Regions from separate parts of the Rhizobium sp. NZLR10 genome, predicted to be linked through region 2. Evidence: riboswitches for the same ligand, from Rfam matches in the RefSeq annotation. Region 2 holds a riboswitch; the other holds the start of a gene.

Region 1 (6,449 bases), on a different contig from region 2:
ATCTCGAGCGTATCATGCATCGCCTCGTCGAGAGAAACCGACCCGAGCTTCTCGTTCGGTTTGCGCGCAAAATTGCGCAGGTGCCGGCTGATTGCGGCCATGCGGTCGATCAACCCGCCGATCCGCCGGATATTGTCCCCCGCCTCCTCCGTCCGACCGCGATCGATGAGAACGGAGGCGCTGTCCGTATAGGTCTTGGCGGCGGCGAGCGGCTGGTTGAACTCGTGCGACAGCGCAGCTGACATCTGCCCGAGGCCGGCAAGCTTGCCCGCCTGGATGAGATCGGCTTGTGTCTGACGGAGCTGCTGCTCGGTCAGACGCCGTTCGGCAATCTCTTCTTCTATGCGGCTGTTGACGCGGGCAAGATCGGCCGTGCGTTCCTCGACGCGCCGCTCCAGCTCGTTGCGAGCTTCAGCCTGCATCTGCATGCGCTCGGCCAAGCGCGCCCTCCGCTGCCGCAGAACAGCAACCGCGAGCCCGGCAATGCAGAGGACGAGAAAAACCGCCGCAAGCGCGGTGCGCGCCTGGGTGCGGATGGAACTCGTCTCCATCAGCACGTTCACCGTCCAGTCCTCGGCCGGCATGTAGTGCGACAGCACCAGATATTCGCTCGAACCGCGCTCGCCAGTGAGCGTCATCAGCTCGTGCGGCTCAAGGCGCTGGCGGGTCACTGGCAGTGCCGTCAGCCTGGCATTGGCATAACGCCGCGACGCTTCCGTTCGCGCTATGCGGTCGGCCGTCAGCGGCAGGATTGCACCGTAGAGCCATTCCGGGCTGCCGGACATGAAGATGATGCCCTCCGGATCGGAGACGAAGATCTTGTATTCGCCGCCGCCCCAGGAGGATTCGATCATGTCGATATCGACCTTGAAGACGATGACGCCGCGAATATCCGCGCCGGCCCGGATCGGCGCAGCGAAATAATAGCCCCGCTTCAGCGAGGTGGTGCCGAGCGCATAGAACCGCGCCTGCCGGCCTTCGATCGCCTCCTGGAAATAGGGCCGATAGCTGAAATTCTGTCCGACGAAGCTTCCCGGTCCATCGTAATTGCTCGCCGCGATCGTCTCTCCGTCCGGCTTGACCACATAAATGTCGGAGGATTTCAGCAGCCCGTTGATCTCCTTGAGATAGAGATTGGCCGCGCCGCGCAGTGCTGCATCTTCAGGCGCACTCACCAGTTCCTTGATATCGTCGTGATCGGCGATCAGCGCCGGAAGCGCCTCGTAGCGGTTGAGATGACCGCTGAGCGCCGAGACGGCAAGGCGCAGCGCCGTTCTCGCCTGCGCCGAAGCTTCCCCCATATAGGCGCGCGTCGCGATCGCGCCTCCATAGGTGAAGAAGACGAAGATGATCAGCGGCATCACCAGCAGCGCCGCTATCGCACGATATCTCGAAGACAGATCCTGCTCCTCCCCTTTCTGCCTCCACTCCCCAGTGAGGCATACCCGACGGCACAAGTCTAATAATACCCACAGTGATTTCCAAGGGCCCGTCGAAACTTGACACCCGGCAAAGGCCGATGTCCTATTGCGGCATTGTAGGGAACCCGATCATGAGCGACGACCAGACGCCCGCCGACAGCAAGCTCACCAGCTCCAAGCGTCGATGGGCGGCTGAAGGTAAATTCCTGACCGGCCGCATCAGCCGTCCCGAAGCTGAGCGCCTGCCGCCCGGCCAGCACCTCGTCAAAAACTGGCCGGTGCTCGATCTCGGCCAGCAGCCCGTCATCTCCACGAATAGCTGGCGTCTCGAGCTGCGCGGCCTCGTCGAAACGCCGCTCACCCTAACCTGGACCGACTTCCAGGCGATCGAGCAGAGCACCAAGGTCAGCGATATCCACTGCGTCACCACCTGGTCGCGCTACGACAACAAATGGAAAGGCGTTTCGACCCGCGATCTGCTCGATCGCGCCATGCCAAAGCCCGAAGCCGGTTACGTCATGCTGACGAGTTATGACGGCTATACCACCAACCTGCCGCTTGCCGATTTCGCCGCCGAGGATGCGATCCTTGCGACATCGTGGGAATGCCTGCCGCTGACGCCGGATCACGGCGGCCCGATGCGCCTCGTCGTACCGCATCTCTATTTCTGGAAAAGCGCCAAATGGCTGCGCCGCATCGAGCTGATGCCCGCCGACCAGGCCGGCTTTTGGGAAAAGAACGGTTACCACATCTATGGCGATCCGTGGCGCGAGCAGCGCTATTCCGACGATTGAGCCTTCGGCCGCAGAAAGCGGCCCAGCGCAAACGTCACAAGGGCGAACAGAGCGGCGAGCCCCGTCAGCGACGCCATGCTGGCGGGATGAAACGGCACTTTGCTCCAGCGCGGCTTGACGACATCGGCTGTGTTGAAGGCCTCGCCGCTGAACCTGCAAGTGATGAGTGCCAGGCTGCGCCGCACCATGTCGGCATCGACCGCGGAAATGATTTCATTAGCCGCAACGGCCTCCCGCGGCATCTCACGCATCTCAAGCAATACCGCCTTGGCCGCCGCGAGATAAGCATGAGCACATTCGTTGAACGGGCTCTCCTCGTCGCTCACGCTGCCCGGCATCCGCCCCCAGAGACAATAGGAATATTGGATTTCGGCATAGTTCAGAACGCGCCGGAACAGCTCGTTTGTATCAGTCGCGCGTGACGCCAACCCGATAATTTCGCCGCGGTAGTCTGAAATCACCGCCATCTCGCCATGCGAGATTTCCGGGATATCGAGGCCGGTATCGCTGCCGCCGACGCTGCGGCTATGGGCAAGCGCGTTTTCGCCAACCGCACAAAACCAAGCGGCGGCGGCAAACGCCGTCGACAGAATCGATATGGTTTTGCTGCTTTTCATACTCGCTCGAAAAACTTGAGGGCGCCGGCAAGGCGGCGCCCCTCGATGCGTTCAGTGAAATGCCGGTGCCGGTCGAGCCCGCTGCCCGCCCTTCACGGCAAGCAGCTTTTCCGCCAGCGCTCCGAAGCCAAGACCGAGCGTTGCCCAGAGGATCACCTGCATGCCGAGCGAGGTCGTGCGGAAACGCCAGAGCACCATCGCCGAGAACTTCTCCGGCACTTCGTTGATCGACGGCAGCAAATAGAGCACCAGGCCCATGAAGACGAGATAGGTGATGCCGGCGATGATCGCCCCGTTCCACAGACCGAAACGCTCGGAAAGGCGCCGCGACAGCGCCACCGCGGCAATCAAAGCAGCGATCGAGACGACGATCATCAGGAAGAACAGCTCGGTCCTGACGCCGATCGTATCGGGATTGCCGACCGCCGGCGGATTGGCCGGATACTTGATACCGGGAACGACGACGATCGCCACGAAGGCGGCAAGGGCGATGACCGCCGAGGTGCCGCGTGCCGAAAGCCTGCTGATGCGGCCGTGCACGAAAGCGAAAGCGAGCGCGAAAAGCCCGCCGACGGCAATGCTGTAGGCCATGACGCCGGTGAAGAGGCCAAGACCGGCCTGCGTGGCACGGCTGACGATCTCAGGTTCGGCAGCTTCGCCCGCCGCCTGGGCGCTCGCCTCCTCGAAGGCGATCGCCGCATCGACCAGCGGCTCGCCGAAGATATGCGCGAAAGCAAAAACCAGAATGCCAGCGATCAGCCCCGCGAGCATGCCGCGAAGTAGAAGATTTCCGACCATGTCAGGATCCCCCTTAGTGGCAGGGAAAGCCGAGGAGATGACGGCCGTCATGCACGAATTCGTGCACATACATGCCGTTGAACAGCGCCATCGCGCCTTCCTCGGTGCCGACGAAATAGATGGCGATCAGCATCAACAGGCCGCCGAAGATCGCCCAAGGCAGGATTTCTCCTACCGGGATTGGCGCCGGTGCCGCGACGGGCGCAAAAGTGGTGTCAGACATGTATTCCTCCGGGAATGACGCGTTCAGTCGAAAGAGTGCTTATGCGGCAGGGTCTGACTTCCAGCGCGAAGAACCTTCGACACGCTGGTCACAGCGGCGCGACCGTGCCGGATTTACACCGGCTTCCAAACCCGCAACAGCACGGTTATATCTGCAGGCCGAAGAGCCTGTCAACGAAACTTCATGAAGCGGCGAAGGGCTGTTCCCACCGCTATCCGGAGATCGCAACGACCGTGAATACGCGTCTTATCTGGATCTGCCACGGCGCGACTGCAGCGAGCCGCAAGGCCCTGTTCCCGCTCGATGAACCGCTGGACAACAAGGCCGCGGAAGAAGCGGCCAGGATGACCGCCCTGCCCCGCGCCGATCGTATTGTCACCAGCCCGGCTTTGCGCGCCCGCCAGACGGCCGAAGCCCTCGGCCTCGACGCCCGGATAGATCAGGCGCTTCGCGACTGCGATCACAGGCGCTGGGCCGGCAGGTCGATCGCAGCGATCGAGGCAGAAGAGCCGGAGAACCTCATGGCCTGGATGTGCGATCCTGAAGCGGCTCCGCACGGGGGCGAGAGCCTTGTTGATCTCAGAACACGTGTCGGCGGTTGGATGGACAATGAATCCGCTCTCGGCGGCCGTGTGATCGCCGTCAGCCACGCGGCCGTCATCCGAGCGGCGATCGCGTACGTACTTCAGGCGCCGCTCTCCTCCTTCTGGCTCGTCGACGTCGAGCCGCTTGGCATTGTTCGCATGACCAGCAATGGACGGCGCTGGTCTCTGCGATTCCAGCATTAGCGATCCCTCATTTTATCCAGCCTTACACAAGCAAATCGCGTCATCTCTATTGAACCCGGTTCTACCGGGACTACTTCCTTGTCCCAAGGAGATGGAAGACATGACATATGACTGGAGTGGGGAGCGCACGCGGCGCCTGCGTTTGGTGCGTGTCGCCACAATTGCGGTTCTGGTCGGTCTCATCGTCAGCGTACCGCTGCTGATCGTTACCGCCTGAAGCACGAAAAGGGCGAGCGGTGCCACGGCACGCTCGCCTTCGTTCTTTCCCCCGCCTGCCGGTCTGCAACCACGACGACGATCGCGCTCAGCGTTTTACCCGGTTCCGCGAAAGCGCCCTCAGTCCCTCCACGGCACAGCCATAGGCTGCCCCTCTGATAATTCGCCTTCTGGTTTCAACGAACATTTCAGACTTTCATGATTACTTCGGCGCGGGTGGAGTCGGAGAAGACCATATGCCGGTGTTTTTCCAAAGCAAGGCCGGAAGGCAATGCGTGTCGATTGTCGGGCTTGGGATAACCCTCTGGCTCCTCGGCGCGCTGTTGCAGCTTGACGACAGCCTTGTCTTCTTCATGACCGGTTTCGGCGAATACGGCGCCGACAAGCTCGTTCTGGCGCTCGGTATCGCCGGCGCCATGAGCTTCATCTATTCGGTGCTGCGCATCGCCGACCTGCGCAAGGAAACCGAACTGCGCGCCGCCGCTCAGGCGAAGGCCGATTGGACCGCCACCCACGACCATCTGACCAAACTGCCGAACCGCTACGCCTTCGAGCGCAAGATTCTCTCACGGCCAGTCAAGGACGACGAGTACGAGGTCGAAGAGTGGAGCCGCAACGTCACCATCTTCTCCGTCGATCTCGACGGCTTCAAGAAGGTCAACGATCTCGTCGGTCACAAGGGCGGCGACGTTCTGTTGATCGAGGTTGCCAGACGGATCTGCGCGCTCGGCAACGCCGATTGCGTCTATCGCTTCGGCGGCGACGAATTCATCATTGTCGCCTTTGCTCTGACGGCGCAGCGCGAGGAGCGTTTTGCCAGGCTGCTGATCCAAGCCGTCACCCGGCCGATCCATATCGATGGTTTTGCCGTCGAAGTCGGCGCCAGCGTCGGCTATGACCGTTGGGCCGAGCGAGCCGAACCGCTGGAAGATGCCGCTCATCGTGCCGACCTCGCCATGTACGAGGCGAAATCTCGAGGACCCAACCACTATTTCGTTTTCGAACCTGCAATGCAGGACAAGGTAACGGAACGCGCTGCACTGGAAACCCGGCTGCGCGCGGCAATCGCCAATAAGGCGATCAAACCCTTCTATCAGCCGCTGATCGACCTGAAGACCGGTCAGCTCTGCGGCTTCGAGGCGTTGGCGCGTTGGATCGGCGACGATGGCGTCAACATTCCGCCTCCGGTCTTCATCGATATCGCCGAGGAAACCGGCATGATCACTGCGCTGTTCGAGGATCTCCTTGCTCAGGCCTGCAGCGATGCACTCACCTGGCCCGAGCATGTGACATTGTCTTTCAACGTCTCGCCGGTCCAGATGGAAGACAGGCTGTTGACCTCGCGCATTCTCAAGGTGCTTTCGGCAAGCCGGCTGCCGCCGCAGCGCCTGGAAGTCGAGATCACCGAGAACGCGCTGATCCAGGATCCGGCCATCGCCGCCGTGATTCTCGACGAACTGCACGCCGCCGGCATCCAGATCGCACTCGACGATTTCGGCACGGGCTATTCGAGCCTGGCCCAGCTCGCCCGCTATCGTTTCGACAAGATCAAGATCGACAAAAGCTTCATCGCCACCTATCGCGACGACGAA
Region 2 (6,449 bases):
TAGGAAATCGTTGCGGTAGTGGATGAAATCGGCAAGCGTCTTGCCCTCGTCCTGCACGTCGGTCGGGTTGGCGTAGATCTCCGGCACCAGCACGAGGCCTGCATATTTGTCGCTCTCCTCGACGAGGATGACGCGCTGGGTCGAGCCGATCGGGAAGGCCTGCTTGAATTCCTCCAGCGAAATACCCGCCCTTGCCGTCTTGACGTCGGCGCGCATCAGCTTGTCCACTGTCAGGTTACGGATCCAGCCGACGTCGTGGGCGCTGCGGATGCTTTCGCCGCGCAGGTGGAAGCGCCAGGTGGCGAAGGAATAGCCGAAGGTTGAGCGGACGACGAGTGAGGAGGTGATGACGGCGGCGAGCACTAGAGCGGTGATCGGAAAATCGCCGGTGATTTCGAGCGCCAGGAACGTCATCGTCAGCGGCCCGCCGATGACGGCGACGGCGAGCGAGCTCATGCCGACGACGGCATAGATGACGGGCGTCAGCGTCGCATCGGCGAAATAGGGGCCGCAATAGGCAAAGAGCTTGCCGAGCAGGGCGCCCATGAACAGTGAGGCGAAGAACAGGCCGCCCCTGAAGCCGGAGCCGATCGAGATCGCCGAGGCCAGGGATTTCAACAGGAAGAGGCCGATCAGCGCCGGGATCGCCACCTCGCGGGAGAGATTGAGATGCAGCGCGCCGTGGCCGGCCGAGAGCACCTGTGGCGAAATCATCGCCAGAAGTCCGACGACGATGCCGCCGAGCGCCGGGCGGAAGGGCGGGGCGATCGAGCTCTTGCGCGCCAGCTCCTCGACGAAGGAGACGCCCTGCATGATCAGGATGCCGACGCCAGCGCAGAAGCCACCGAGCAGCATAGCCGGGATATAATCGGCCGGCACGACTGCGCCGAAGCTGCCGATGTCGATGGTGAAATCGCCGTGGGTGAGCAGCCTTGCGATGAGGGTGGAAACCAGGGCCGAGACGACCACAGGGGTCAGCGAGACGATCGTATAGGTGCCGATGATCAGCTCGAAGGCGTAGAAGGCGCCGGTCAGCGGCGCGTTGAAGGCAGCGGCGATAGCGCCCGCCGCGCCGCAGCCGACGAGGGTGCGCAGATCGGAGCGGCGAAGCTGCAGCTTCAGGCCGAATTTCGAGGCGAGGCCGGCGGCAAGCTGGGTATAGCCGGCCTCGAGGCCGACGGAGGCGCCGAACCCGTTGGAAATCAGGTTCTGCACGGCAACGATGATGCTGTCGGTCAAGGACAGGCGGCCGCCATGCAGCGCATTGGCCTCGATCGGGTCAACCATCGGTTTCTTGCGCCGTTTCGCCAGTACGAACAGCAACAGGCCGAGCAGGACGCCACCGATGACGGGGGCAGTGAGAAGCAGCAGCTTGTCGTCGATCACCGACGAGCTCAGCCGCTCGCTGTCGTCGATGCCGAAGACCATCTGATGCAGTTGATTGGAGACGTAGCTCATGCCGGTGACGGCGAGACCCGAGGTGATGCCGACGACGGCACCCGCCAGCGACAGGCCGACCTCACTGCGGCGGGTCAGCGCCCGCAGCCGCCCCGGGTCGAAGAAAACACGCAGCGCTCGGAACCGGCGCCGATCCAATTGCATAAGCATGGCAAGACAACTAGGCAGGAAGAGGCCCGGTCAAGGGCGATGGCGCAGTCCGCTTGCAGTGCAATTGTGGCGAAAAGCCGGCGCCCTGGATAAATATTTGTGACGTAAGTATCTGATAAATGACGATGTTTTAGGTAGGGTAAGTCGTGTTGCTGGCGTTGCCTCGCCTGTCTAGCCACTGCCGGCCGTCGAGGGCGGTTGACTTCACCCCTGAGCTTGCCTAACCATCCCTCAACGGATGGTCACCTGACCATCCTCGGATATAACGGATGGTTCCGGATCGGTGTTACGCCTTCCGGATGAAAAGGGAATGTGACGGGGCGGACCCAAGCCGGGCGCCTTCATCACAGCCGACCCCGCGACTGTAGAGCGGTCAGGGTCTTCCATCCGGCATCGAGCCCTTCCGGCCGGCGGCTTGCAATAATGCAAGCGGGCGGGACGGGCGACATGCCGGAAAAGCCACTGGACATGCATGATGATCAACCGGGGTCGGACGCCTCTTAAGTCTACGAATCGTCCACCTTTTCATCGATGCAGCCGGGAAGGCGAGGCAGATCCGCTGGCACGATCAGGGCGACCGGTTTCCGGTCTGCCCCGATCGCGGCCGATAACCGCGAGCCAGGAGACCTGCCATCCCGTGCCGGGCGAGAAGCCCAACCCTGGGCAAGAGGCCCGCTGCCAGCACGGAGGTTGTTTTGGCTGAACGATTGAATTCGGCGCGGCCTTGTGCGGCGCGATCGAGTGGGTGGGGTGCGGCATCCCACCAAAGGGGCGTCTGCGCATGACGACCGCTCCCTCCAACACCGTCTTCATCCTCGGCGGCGCCCGTTCGGGGAAATCCCGCTTCGCCGAGTCCCTTGTCATTTCGATCGGCCTCGACCGCCATTATCTCGCGACCGGCCGCGCCTGGGATGAGGAAATGCAGGCGCGCATTGCCCAACATAGAGCCGATCGCGGCCCGTCCTGGACGACGCATGAAGAGCCGCTCGATCTCGTCGGCAAGCTTGACGCTATCGACCGCGAGGGCGGCGTCGTGCTCATCGATTGCCTGACACTCTGGGTCACCAATCTGATGATGGATGAGCGCGATATGGCGGCGGAATTTGCCGCGCTCACCGATTTTCTGCCGCAGGCGAAGGCGCAGCTCGTTTTCGTTTCCAATGAGGTCGGCCTCGGCATCGTGCCGGATAATCGCATGGCGCGGGAATTCCGCGATCATGCCGGCCGGCTGCACCAATCAATTGCGGCCAAGGCCGCCGAAGTCTATTTCATCGCGGCAGGCCTGCCGTTGAAAATGAAGGGTTAAGTTCATGAACCAGCAGAAAATTCCCGCAACCGTCATTACCGGCTTTCTCGGCGCCGGCAAGACGACGATGATCCGCAACCTGCTCACCAATGCCGGCGGCAAAAAGATCGCGCTCATCATCAACGAGTTCGGCGATCTCGGCGTCGATGGCGAGGTGCTGAAGGGCTGCGGCGCTGACAATTGCACCGAGGACGATATCATCGAGCTGACCAATGGCTGCATCTGCTGCACCGTCGCCGACGATTTCATCCCGACGATGACGAAGTTGCTCGAGCGTGAACAGCGGCCCGACCATATCGTCATCGAAACCTCGGGCCTTGCCCTGCCGCAGCCGCTGGTCGCGGCCTTCAATTGGCCTGACATTCGCACCCAGGTGACGGTCGATGGCGTCATTACCGTGGTCGACAGCGCGGCTGTCGCCGCCGGCCGTTTCGCCGACGACCACGATGCCGTCGAGGCGGCGCGCGGCGCAGATGAATCGCTCGATCACGAAAGCCCGATCGAGGAGTTGTTCGAGGATCAGCTGACTTGCGCCGATCTGATCGTACTCAACAAGACCGACCTGATCGACGCTGCCGGCCTTATCAGGGTTCGCGACGAGGTCGCCTCCCGCACGGTGCGCAAGCCGGTGATGATCGAGGCGAAAAATGGCGAGGTGTCGGCCGGAATTCTGCTCGGCCTCGGCATCGGCACGGAGGACGATGTCGCCAACCGCAAATCGCATCACGAGCTGGAGCATGAGGACGGCGCGCCGCACGACCATGACGAATTCGACAGCTTCGTCGTCGAACTCGGCCCGGTCGCCGATCCCGCCGGCTTCATTGCTGGCCTGAAGACGATTATCGCCGACCATGACGTACTGCGTCTCAAGGGTTTCGTCGATGTCGCCGGCAAGCCGATGCGCCTGCAGATCCAGGCCGTCGGCAGCCGCATCGACCATTATTTCGACCGTGCCTGGGCCCCGAGCGAAACGCGCGCCACGCGCCTCGTGGTCATCGGTCTGCACGAGATGGACCAGGACGCTGTTAGGGCGGCGATCGAGGCGCTGGCGTAATCCCATGCATCTGCTTCTGGCCCAACAGGGAACGATCAGCGACTGCGAGGAGGCGATCGACCTCGGGCAGACGCCGGGCGATATCGTGTTCCTGTCGGCCGCCGACAGCGAGCTTGCCGCCATCGCAGCCGCCCATCGCGAGCATGGGGCGGCGCCTTCGCTGAGACTTGCCAGCCTGATGAGCCTCAAGCATCCGATGTCGGTCGATACCTATGTCGAACGCACGGCGCGGCATGCCAGGCTCATCATCGTGCGTGCGCTCGGCGGTGCCAGCTATTTCCACTATACGCTGGAGGCGCTGCACGCGGCAGCGTCCCGCGCCGGTGCGCTGATTGCGGTCTTGCCGGGCGATGCCCGGCCGGATGCGGGGCTCGTTCCTTTTTCCAACGTTGATCTCGACGATATGAATGCGCTCTGGGCCTATCTGATCGAAGGCGGCGACGCCAATGCGCGCGGCTTTCTCGATTATGCCTCGGCGATGTTGTCAGGTGCCGAGAAGCCGGCGCCGGCAGTGCCTTTGATGAAGGCGGGCATCTGGTGGCCGGGGCGGGGGCTGATCGGGGTGCAGGAGTGGCGGCAGGTTGCCGGTTCGCATGTCGCGCCGCCTTCGTCCGTCGAGCAGGGGGGTATCCCACATTCGACGGAGGAGGTGGCGTTTGGGCCAATCGTCGCCATCAGCTTCTACCGCGCCCTCGTCCAGAGCGGCGAGACCGCCCCGATCGAGGCACTGGTCGAAGCGCTGGCGGCGCTCGGCCTGCGGCCACTGCCGGTTTTTGCCTATAGCCTCAAGGACCCCGTCTCGACAGGTATTCTCGAAAGCGTGTTTGCGGCACTGAAACCCGATGTCGTCATCAACACGACCGGCTTTGCCGTCTCGGCACCAGGTGCTGACCGGCAGCCGACGGTGCTGGAAGCGAATGGGGCGGTGGTGCTGCAGGCGATCCTGTCGGCCTCGTCGCGGGAGGCTTGGGCCGCTTCCGCGCAAGGCTTGTCGGCACGAGATCTCGGCATGAACGTGGCGCTTCCTGAAGTCGACGGCCGGGTGCTGGCGCGGGCGATCTCTTTCAAGACGGCAGCGCGTTATGACGCGGCTGTCGAGACCAACATCGTCTGCAGCGAACCCGATACCGGCCGGGTGAGTTATACGGCTGAACTTGCCGCCAACTGGGCGCGCCTGCGGAAGAGATCGGCCGGTGATCGCCGCATCGCGCTTGTCATGGCGAATTATCCGAACCGCGACGGCCGGCTCGGCAACGGCGTCGGCCTCGATACGCCGGCCGGCACCATCGCGGTGCTTCGCGCCATGGGAGCCGCGGGTTACCCGGTCGCCGACATTCCGGCAGATGGGGACGCGCTGATCCGGCATCTGATGGAAGGGCCGACCAATTCCGGCCACGACGGCAGGGTCATTCGCGAAACGCTTTCCCTCGCTCGCTACAACAGCTTCTTTCAATCTCTTCCCAATAAGATTCAAGATGAGGTGAGGGCTCGCTGGGGCAATCCTAAGGACGATGCGTATTTTCGCGAGGGCGGCTTCGCCCTGCCTTTCGCGCGCTTCGGCGGCGTGCTCGTCGGCATCCAGCCGCCGCGCGGCTATAATATCGATCCGAAGGAAAGCTATCATTCGCCGGATCTCGTGCCGCCGCACGGTTATTTTGCCTTCTATGTCTTCCTGTGCCAGGAATTCGGTGCACATGCGGTCATCCACATGGGCAAACACGGCAATCTCGAATGGCTGCCGGGCAAGGCGCTGGCGCTGTCGGAAGGCTGTTATCCCGAGGTGATCCTCGGGCCGCTGCCGCATCTTTATCCCTTCATCGTCAACGATCCGGGCGAGGGCACGCAGGCCAAGCGCCGGACTGCCGCTGTCATCATCGATCACCTGACGCCGCCTTTGACGCGGGCTGAGAGTTATGGACCACTCAAGGATCTGGAAGCGCTGGTCGACGAATATTACGAGGCCTCCGGCGGCGATCCCCGCCGCATCCGCTTGCTCAGCCGGCAGATCCTCGATCTGGTCACCGATATCGGCCTCGACCGGGATGCCGGCATAATCAGCGGCGAAAGCGAGGGCGAGGCGCTGAAGAAGCTCGACGCCTATCTCTGCGACCTCAAGGAAATGCAGATCCGCGACGGGCTGCATATCTTCGGCGTTTCGCCCGAAGGGCGGCTGCTGACCGACCTGACGGTGGCGCTGGCGCGGGTGCCGCGGGGGCTGGGTGAGGGCGGGGATGCGAGTTTGCAGCGGGCGATTGCGGGTGATGTGGGGGTGGGCGGTGTGCCTGTGGCACCCCCCTCTGTCCTGCCGGACATCTCCCCCACAAGGGGGGAGATCGGCAAGAGGCTTGGGCTTCCCACAAAAGAAACGTTTGAAGTTGCCGCACCTTCGGCCGAGCAGTTGGAGCGGGACCTCTCATCCCCGATCTCCCCCCTTGTGGGGGAGATGTCCGGCAGGACAGAGGGGGGTAACTCCACGTTCGA

Evidence for each region. A riboswitch is a leader RNA that binds a small molecule or an ion and turns the genes downstream of it on or off. The one in region 2 is predicted to bind cobalamin.
Region 1: linked by a shared signal. The riboswitch ahead of HJB82_RS25605 (CbtB domain-containing protein) and the one ahead of cobU (bifunctional adenosylcobinamide kinase/adenosylcobinamide-phosphate guanylyltransferase) in region 2 are both predicted to bind cobalamin.

Annotation. Positions count from the first base shown of each region.
Region 1 covers NZ_JABDWE010000020.1:27,801-34,249, forward strand. Annotated here, with positions in the region: gene HJB82_RS25585 (sensor histidine kinase) at 1-1,361, opposite strand, end outside; gene HJB82_RS25590 (sulfite oxidase-like oxidoreductase) at 1,553-2,215, shown strand; gene HJB82_RS25595 (hypothetical protein) at 2,200-2,832, opposite strand; gene HJB82_RS25600 (CbtA family protein) at 2,884-3,630, opposite strand; gene HJB82_RS25605 (CbtB domain-containing protein) at 3,644-3,853, opposite strand; adenosylcobalamin (AdoCbl) riboswitch at 3,867-4,009, opposite strand; gene HJB82_RS25610 (histidine phosphatase family protein) at 4,087-4,641, shown strand; gene HJB82_RS25615 (bifunctional diguanylate cyclase/phosphodiesterase) at 5,094-6,449, shown strand, end outside.
Region 2 covers NZ_JABDWE010000016.1:123,550-129,998, forward strand. Annotated here, with positions in the region: gene HJB82_RS22840 (chloride channel protein) at 1-1,608, opposite strand, end outside; cobalamin riboswitch at 1,862-2,258, shown strand; gene cobU (bifunctional adenosylcobinamide kinase/adenosylcobinamide-phosphate guanylyltransferase) at 2,390-2,914, shown strand; gene cobW (cobalamin biosynthesis protein CobW) at 2,919-3,968, shown strand; gene cobN (cobaltochelatase subunit CobN) at 3,973-6,449, shown strand, end outside.